One region of the Mycobacterium xenopi genome, then DNA from elsewhere that is predicted to be linked to it. Evidence: predicted binding sites of a transcription regulator. Region 1 holds the regulator's gene; the other holds the start of a gene.
What was found. Region 1 encodes LexA, which represses DNA repair genes until DNA is damaged. Its sites were predicted from a motif close to CGAACANNTGTTCG; they were not measured.
Positions count from the first base shown of each region.

Region 2: a site for LexA is predicted at 2,503-2,516, ahead of MYXE_RS13895 (HNH endonuclease signature motif containing protein). Genes of this name have one in related genera too.

Region 1 covers NZ_AP022314.1:3,207,339-3,211,756, forward strand. Annotated here, with positions in the region: gene MYXE_RS15085 (PhzF family phenazine biosynthesis protein) at 1-192, shown strand, start outside; gene MYXE_RS15090 (peroxynitrite isomerase) at 210-695, opposite strand; gene nrdR (transcriptional regulator NrdR) at 742-1,206, opposite strand; gene MYXE_RS15100 (LysM peptidoglycan-binding domain-containing protein) at 1,363-1,821, opposite strand; gene lexA (transcriptional repressor LexA) at 2,061-2,756, shown strand; gene MYXE_RS15110 (LGFP repeat-containing protein) at 2,774-4,418, opposite strand, start outside.
Region 2 covers NZ_AP022314.1:2,987,445-2,991,862, forward strand. Annotated here, with positions in the region: gene MYXE_RS13885 (phytoene desaturase family protein) at 1-559, opposite strand, end outside; gene MYXE_RS13890 (DUF3556 domain-containing protein) at 556-2,316, opposite strand; gene MYXE_RS13895 (HNH endonuclease signature motif containing protein) at 2,564-4,138, shown strand; gene whiA (DNA-binding protein WhiA) at 4,140-4,418, opposite strand, start outside.

The sequences.
Region 1 (4,418 bases):
TTCGCCGGCAATGTCGGTGTGCCCGAAGACGAAGCGACCGGAGCGGCGGCTGTGCGGATCACCGACTACCTCAGCCGCGACCTCACCATCACCCAGGGCAAAGGCTCGGTCATCCAGACCACCTGGAACCCCGAAGGTTGGGTTCGAATCGCCGGCCGCGTCGTCAGCGACGGTGTAATGCACGTCGTGTGAACACCACCCAAGCCCGGTCATCCCGTGCGGCGCAACACCGCGGTCAGGTGGTCCTGCAGCGGCTGCCCGACCGCACCCATCCGCACCGAATACCGCAGCTCGTCGCCCTCGACGCGGAAATGCCGGCCCAGTGCGGTGACTTCTTTGGCAGTCGGCGTGAGCCCGATCGCCGACGAGGCCATCTCGATGTCGATGACATCACCGGTCGTCGAGTAGGTGCCCACCTCGATTTCGGTGATCCCACTGGGATGGGCCAAGACCAGCTCCACCCGGCCCGGCTGCGGCACGCGAAGGTACCCGGTTTCGGCGTGCAGCGGCGCGCCGTCGGCGAGCGCCTTGGTTTTTTGTCCGTAGCTCAGAAAAGGCTTGCCGACGTGAGAGAACACCACCTCTTCGAGATATTCGAACGGTTCGATCGTCGGATACTTGCCCGAGCCACGACCCGCCCAGGTGCCCAGCAGCGGCGCTAATGCTTCGAGGTCGGGGTGTAGCTCAGCAGGCATGCCGCAAGCCTAACGATGAGGTGTTGGGGGCCCGGTCCACGGCCGCTCAGTTCGGCGCGGACACCTTGCGGTGTGCCCGCAGCGCCTCGATCTCCCGCTCGAAGTCGTCGGCCGAGGTAAACGACCGGTACACCGATGCGAACCGCAAATAGGCCACCTCGTCGAGTTCACGCAGCGGACCGAGGATCGCCAAGCCGACTTCGTGACTGGGGACTTCCGGCGACCCCTTTGCGCGCACGGTGTCTTCGACTTGCTGGGCGAGCAGATTCAGTGCATCGTCGTCGACCTGGCGGCCCTGACATGCCCGGCGCACGCCGCTGATCACCTTTTCCCGGCTGAACGGTTCGGTGACGCCGCTGCGCTTGACGACAGCCAGCACCGCTGTCTCCACGGTGGTGAAGCGCCGCCCACATTCCGGGCACGACCTGCGGCGCCGAATCGCCTGGCCTTCGTCGGTCTCTCGGGAGTCGACGACCCGGGAATCAGGATGGCGGCAGAACGGACAGTGCATGACCGCTCCTTCGTCCTGCCGGCAGATCTCAAACCACTTCGAGATTACCTGCGAGCTCCGCGCCAGGGCCACGACCGCCGTGCGCGGCAGATTTTCACCGCCACCACCACCGACGCCCGTTGGGCCCGCGCTGGTTTCGCGCTGCATCGCGGCGCGTCAGCCGACCGGGGCGATCAGCGTTTGGCCCGCGGTCAGCGTCGCCGACCGCAGGTCGTTCAGCTCCCGGATGCGCTGGACGACCTGGCCGACCGGAGCGTCGGGCGCCACGCGGGCGGCTAGGTGCGGCAGCGTCTCGCCGGCATCGACGCGCACCACCGCGAGCCGAGCCGGCAGCGGCCCAGGCTTGGCACCATCGACCGTCTCGCCGAAGTGGGCGATCACCCCCAACCACAGGGTGATCAATGCGGCCAGCAAGGCAAGGCCCACCGTCGTGGCGGGCCCGATCGGACGCCGGTGATGTGGCGCCGTGGACATCCACATCCCGGTTCCGCGGTAACGCGGCGGAGCAACCCGCGGGCGGGGCGGTCCAGGTCGTCGCCCCGCGTCCGGGCAGCCCGCCCGCGTTGGCCTGCCCGAATGCCCGATGGTCGGCCGCGTTGCCTGGATGAGCGTCATGGGGTCCTCCCGTCCTGTCATGGTCGATCGCATGTTCGACTGTATTCGCTCGTGCGTTCGATTTGATGCAAATCTCCGAACGCGTGATCGAATCGTTGCGAAGCCATTGAACTGTAAGCGATGGCACCGACAACTTCCCGAGCCATATCGCGGGTGCTCCGACCGGCAAGGCAACACGACGCGACACGTGTCGAACAAATGTTTGAGGATCGGTCGATATCGGGCTACATTAAGGGGCTATGAGCGATAGCACCGACACCCCCACCGGCATCGGCCGCCGCGCGCGAGCTGCGGATTCAGCGCTGACCGAGCGGCAGCGCACCATCCTGGAAGTCATCCGCGCCTCGGTCACCAGCCGTGGATATCCGCCGAGCATCCGCGAGATCGGTGACGCGGTAGGGCTTACGTCGACTTCGTCGGTGGCTCACCAGCTGCGCACGCTTGAGCGCAAAGGCTATCTGCGACGCGACCCGAATCGCCCGCGGGCGGTCGACGTCCGCGGAGCCGACGACTCCGCAGCGCCTGTTCTCACCGACGTTTCCGGCTCGGACGCCTTGCCCGAACCGACATTCGTCCCCGTGCTGGGCCGCATCGCGGCGGGTGGGCCGATTCTGGCCGAGGAAGCCGTCGAAGACGTGTTTCCGCTGCCGCGTGAGCTGGTCGGTGAGGGTGCGTTGTTCTTGCTGCGGGTCGTCGGCGACTCGATGGTCGACGCCGCGATCTGCGACGGCGACTGGGTGGTGGTGCGCCAGCAAAACGTGGCCGACAACGGCGACATCGTCGCAGCGATGATCGACGGCGAAGCCACCGTCAAGACGTTCAAACGCACCGGCGGTCAAGTCTGGCTGATGCCGCACAATCCGGCATTCGACCCGATCCCCGGCAACGACGCCGCGATCCTGGGCAAGGTCGTCACCGTCATCCGCAAGATCTGACATAGTCCAGGCCCCGCCTAGCGGGCCTTGATGAAGCCGTTGGCACGGGCGACTTCTTCGCTGGCGAACCAGAGTTCGGCGAAGGCGTCGTCGTAGAGTTTGCTGTCGGGCGTGTAGTAAAGGCCGAAGCTGGCATTGCCCTTGACGGGATACCCCTCCGGCGCCTCACGCGGATCCTCCAGCGGAAGATGGATCGTGGGCTTGGCCGCAGTCCGCGCGTCGGCGTCGTCGGTTTCGACGGCCGCATGCCGTCCCGTCGTGCGCACCTGGGCCTCCGACGGAATGCGGGTGGGGGCGGTGTCGACCGCGTCGGGGTCGTCCACACCGATTTCGTCCTCGAAGCGCGCGGGTGCCCCGCCCGCAGGCTCGGTGCCGGCCGCTCGTGGCGCTGCGTATCGCGCACTGGGCATCCGATCCGTGCTGGGCGCCGGCTGATCCGGTGCGGCCACCGGCTGGGGATGACCCGGCATCTGCGGGTACCCCGGGGCGAACGGTGACAAGCCGAGGTCACGCCCGGGCTCAATCGCCCACTGGTCGTCGGTGGTCGGCACGGATGCGGGGCGCGGGGGTTCAACATCGCGGGCGGTTTCCCGGCTAATGGCGCGTCGAGCGGCGACCCTGCGCCGACGCGCCCACAGCGTCGCCGACACCAGCAGACCCGCCACGAGCAACGCCGGGACCACTACCGCTAGCCACCACCAGCGCCAGGTCGTTTTTCCGCCAGCGGGCATGACGGGTCGGCTCGGCTGGGTTTGGCCCGGCGCCTGCAGACCTGACAGCGACGACGCCAGGCTCGGCGGCTCGGCGGCATAGGTGTTCGTGGCGCGGTTCCAGGAGATGGTGCCGCCGGTGAATTTCTGCGAGACCACGTCACCGTTCACCGTCTGATCGCCAACCGGCGCGCCGAGCTTGCCTTTCGCGCCGCCGAGCTTGTCCCACGCGGCTTTCATCGCGCCGCGCACGACGAAGGCACCGTGGGCCGGTGTCCAGAAAATCACCGGCTTGTCCGCGGCGGAAAAAGTGCTGATGCGACTGGCCGGCTTGATGCCGCCGTCGGTTTCGTTTGCCGTCGGGAAGCCCAGGTCGCTGCCGACTGGCCCGCCGAGTGACTCGTATTTCGCCAACAGGTCGCCTTCTACGGCGTTGGCCCCGGTGGCCGGGCTGAAAAAGACCTTCCCGCCGACGAAGTTCTGGGCTACTCCGTTGTCGCCCACCGGGTATTGTCCGCCTTGCTTGGCGCCCAGTGGACCTGTCGCTCCACCGGCTGCGCGCCACGCTGTGTTGATCGCCGCCGTGGCATCGATGGGCACCTGAAGGCCGGTCAGTTGCTGCGCCAACTCCGGTGGAACCGTGGTGAACACCTTCGTCATCCGGTTCCATGACACGCGTCCGCCGCTGAACGACTGGGTCGCGTTTTCGCCGTCGTAGGTTTCGTCGCTGACCGGAACGCCCAGCGGCCCGCCCGAGCTGCCGAGCTTGTCCCACGCGGCGTTCATGGCGCCGCGCACCACGAACGCGCCGTGGGCAGCCGACCAGAAGATCACGGGCTTGTCGCTCGCGGAGAACGTGCTGACCAACGTGTCCGGTCCGGCCAGGCCAGGTACTTCGCTAATGGTCGGGAAGCCCAAATCGCTGCCGGCCGGTCCGCCCAGTGATTCGTAT
Region 2 (4,418 bases), 220 kb from region 1:
GCCGGGTGTATACGTGGGCGGCCGCGCCACCGAACAGTGCGCGGGCTTTTTCGGTGCGGAACCACCGGGCCATCAACGTGGCCGGCAACACGGCGCGTGGACCGAAACCGGCCAGCCGAAGCGGGTGGCGCGGAATACCCACAATCGGTCGCAACAGGTCCTGTGCGAGCTCGTCGAAGCCGTCGGCCAGGTCACCCAGCGCGCGTCGCCACCTCTTCCCGTCGGAGCCCAGGCCCGCGACGGTCTGATCCAGCGACCGGTACAACGCCCCGGCAGTGCCGTCGTCGAGTGGGTGCGCGCAGTCGATCTCCGGCCAGAGCCAGACCAGTCCGTGGCGTTCCAGGTCGACCTGCCTCCAGAACGGTGAACCCACCGCCATCGGGTGAAACGCCGAGCAGTGGTCGTGGATTACACCTGGCACTGTGAGCTCGCTCGAGCGCGCTCCCCCGCCGATGGTGTCGCGCGCCTCCAGCACCTGTACGTCAACGCCGTTGCGGGCCAACTGGATTGCTGCGGCCAGACCGTTGGGTCCGGCCCCGACGACGACCCCGGTCGTCATCGCGGGGCGGTGTCGGTGTGCTGCGTCGTGGGGTACACAGGAAACTTGTCACCGGGTTCGGGCCACGGCTGACGGCTCAGCATGTCCTCGACCCTGACATAGCCTTCTTCGATGGGACCGCCCTTCGCATCCACGATGCGATACCACTGCTTCTGTGTCTGGATCGGCTGGCCTTCCAGGATGACCACCCGGACGTCGCCCTCCTGGAACTGACAACGCCGCTGCACCGCCTCGAGCAGTTGCTCGTTGTGCAGGTGGCCTTCACCGAAGTTCCACCCGATGAGTGGCCCCGCGACGACTTCACCCTCGCGCACTGTGTATTCGGCCTCGTTGGGGATTGCGCGCGGCAGCAGTCCATTGAGCGCACGACCGTGCGCGTGCATGGCACGAAACGCCGCCACTTTGTCGGCCATGATCTCGGCGGTCTTGGCGCCGTAGAGTTTTGCCAGCTGCTTGGCGACCAGTGGTGAACTTTTCACGATGCTCGCTTCCAACTTCTCCTCGGCGCCCGTGCGGAAGCACCAGATGCTGGTGGCCCAGTTCCCGGCGTAGTACCGCATTGCAGGGAGAAACGAAACCCGTTCGGGGAGCAGATTTCCCACAACAGGAACGACGGCGAGGGCGACGATCAAGATGGCCAGCAACAGCGGTGCCTGCAGATCGGTGGCGTCGATGGCGCTGTAATGGCCGAACAGGTAGAAGAGCGAGAAGATGAAAAACACGTTCCACTCCAACGGAACCCCCATGGGGAGGTTGGAAATGATGTTGAGGTGGAAGATCACCATGAAGCCGATCAGTATCCACCGCCACGGCTGCCCGTCGGCGACGAACACCAGAAGCCCCGGCACAATGAATTCCGCGGTGGTGCCGCCGACGTGCGCCAGAAGCGCTGGCACCCGGGAGGGGCGCAGGTCGTTGACGGGGTCGCGGTAAAGCCTGCGCTTGAACCACCCGAATGCCTTGCTGCGCAGCAATGCGTTGTTGCTCATCATGACCGCCACCACGTACGGGAAATGGTGGTTGAGCTTGGAGGTGGCAGCTCCCCACCACAGCGCCAGCATGATGATCTTGAAAGCCGCGATCTGGTCTGTGAACGGGAAGAAGAACACGAACAATTTCAGCCAGTAGTGCTCGGCGCGGGCGGCCAGGAAGATGGTCTTGTCGCGCAACCCCAGTAGGGCCAACGCCGCGATAAGCGGCACCACCAAGACCGGGTCGATCAGCCCGACGTCACCGGCACTAGTGACGGGACCACCGTGCCCTGGCGACAAAAGTGCCCAGACTCCGGAAACCAGCACGACGGCATAAAGGGCAACGTCGACAAGCGTGCGGCTGTCGCCAGCCGTAAGCGGAATCTTGCCCGGCCAGGGTGGCAGCCGAATGGTGTTGGGCCGCAACCAATACAGGAATCCGCCGATCGGCGGCCAGAACCGACCGGTGAGTGGGCCGGATCCGCAGCCCAGCCCCAGCACCTCGAAGAGCAGGGTGAAGATCACGAATTTCTGGTACACGATCGGCTGGGTCCACCACTGGGCGATGTGACCCAACCCGTCAAGGCCGGGAGTGATCGCGATGACCGTCGCGGCCACCGTGACGTACAGCGCGATCTTGATTAGGTACAGCAGGTAGACCGCGTACGGGGTGCCGAAGCCGTGTTCCACCCAGTGGCGGGTCACGATCTGCAGCCTTGTCGGCCGCGGCAGGGCGGGCCAGGCGTCGTGATCGACGTCCGGAAGCTCCGGTGAGATCAATCCCATGGCGTCCTCGTTCTCGCGGAAAGCGAGAGTCTATCGCGAAATCACTTGGCGGATATGGCGAATCCGCGCTGATTCGGCCGCGTCGGGCAGCAACCGGACCAGGCCTGTGGATGAATGCAGCTCTGTGGATAAGTCCTGCCAGGGACAGGCTGACCCGCCACTGGCGTCGGCCGGCCGCACTATACTCGAAAGCATGTTCGATACAACCGATCCGTTGCGGGCCACCGGTGTCGCCGAGCCTGCCGCGATGTCCGCGCTGGATCCGGGGGATCTGGTGGAGGCGATCGGGTCCTCACACCGGTTGGAGTCGATGCTGGTGGCGCGGCGGCTCGCGGCGGTCGCGGCCCTGCTGTGCCACCGGCTCGCTGCGGCCCAGAACGTGAACGCCGAGCGCGGCTATGCGGCGATCGACGGGTTCGACCAGGCCACTGCTGAGATCGCGGCCGCGATGAACCTTTCGCCCACGGCTGCGAGTTACATGGTGTCGTACGCCCAAGCACTCGATGTCCGGTTACCTAAGATTGCAGCTCTGCTAGCCGAAGGAAGAACCGACTGGCGCACGGTGCGGTTGATCATCAGCCGGACGGATCTGGTCACCGACGGCGATTTGATTGCCAAGCTCGACGAGTCGTTGTCCGCGCGAATCGTCAAGTGGCACGGCTGGTCGAAGCAACGAATCGTCAACGCCGTCGACGCCGCGGTGCGTGTCATGGACCCGGACGCAGCTCGTGAGCGCCGGGTTGCCGCCGAGCAAGACCGCCATATCAGCGTAACGGCGCAGGACAACGGGATGGCCGAAGTGCATGGCACCGTTGCCGCTGCCGCCGCCGCAGCTTTCGACCGGCGGTTGTCGCAACTTGCCAAGCAGGTGTGTCCGGCCGATCCACGAACGCTGGATCAGCGCCGAGCTGACGCGCTCGCCGCGCTCACGGAAGGACGTCGCCTGGCGTGCTGCTGCGGAAAATCAGGCTGCCCCAACAAAACCGCGAACACCGAAGGTCGCGATATGGGTGGTGCACAAGTCGTCGTGAATGTGGTGGCGAGCGAGCAAACGGTCTACGGCGACAGCGCCCAGCCCGGCTACCTCGAGGGCTACGGTGTCATCGATGCCGAGCAGGTGCGCGAGCTCGCGGCGGCTGCGTCGGTTCGGCTGGCTGATTTTAGGGTGACGCCAACAGAGGCGGTGCGCTATCAACCGTCGGCTGCGCTCGAGCGCGCGATCCGCTGTCGGGATTTGACGTGCCGGTTTCCGGGATGCAGCCGTCCGGCGATGGTCTGTGATATTGACCATACGATTCCGTTCAACCACAGTGACCCGAAAGCCGGTGGCTTAACTGTGCCGTCGAATTTGAAATGCCTTTGCCGCCAACATCATAGACTCAAGACCTTCGGCGGCTGGCGCGATGCTCAGTTGGCTGACGGCACTGTTGTGTGGACGTCGCCGACCGGACGAATCTATCGCACCGCTCCGGCAGGTGCTGAGTTGTTCCCGCAATGGCGCACTCCGGCATGTGCGACGCCCACACCGAGCCGCCGCAGCCGCGCGAAGCAACGTGCTGGTCGAATTGCACGTGCCCGCAGGCACAATCGATTGCAACGGCCTATCAACAAAGAGCGTCGCCACCTCGCCGAAGCCCGCAAAGACGAAATCGCAGCGCGCAAGTTCCGGAACCACATGCGGGACATGCTGTTTTTGTTCAAGGGCAAACCCAGCACCAGCCCGTTCTGCCCCTGGGTGAACGATCCACGAGAACCGGAGGAACTACCGCCGGATTGGCAGCCGCCACCGCTGCAACCCTTGCCCGACGACCCGCCGTTCTGAGTCAGGCATCCTCCAACAGGTCCGGGGTCACCGCTGATTCGGTGTCCGGAATGCCCTCCTGCTTCGCTCTGCGATCGGCCATCGACAACAGTCGCCGAATACGCCCTGCCACAGCGTCTTTGGTCATAGGTGGATCTGCTAGTCGGCCTAGCTCTTCCAGGGAGGCCTGCCGGTGCTCGATGCGCAGCTTGCCTGCCGCGGCCAGGTGGTCGGGCACGCTGTCGCCGAGGATCTCCAGTGCCCGCTCCACTCGGGCCGCCGCCGCCACCGCGGCCCGAGC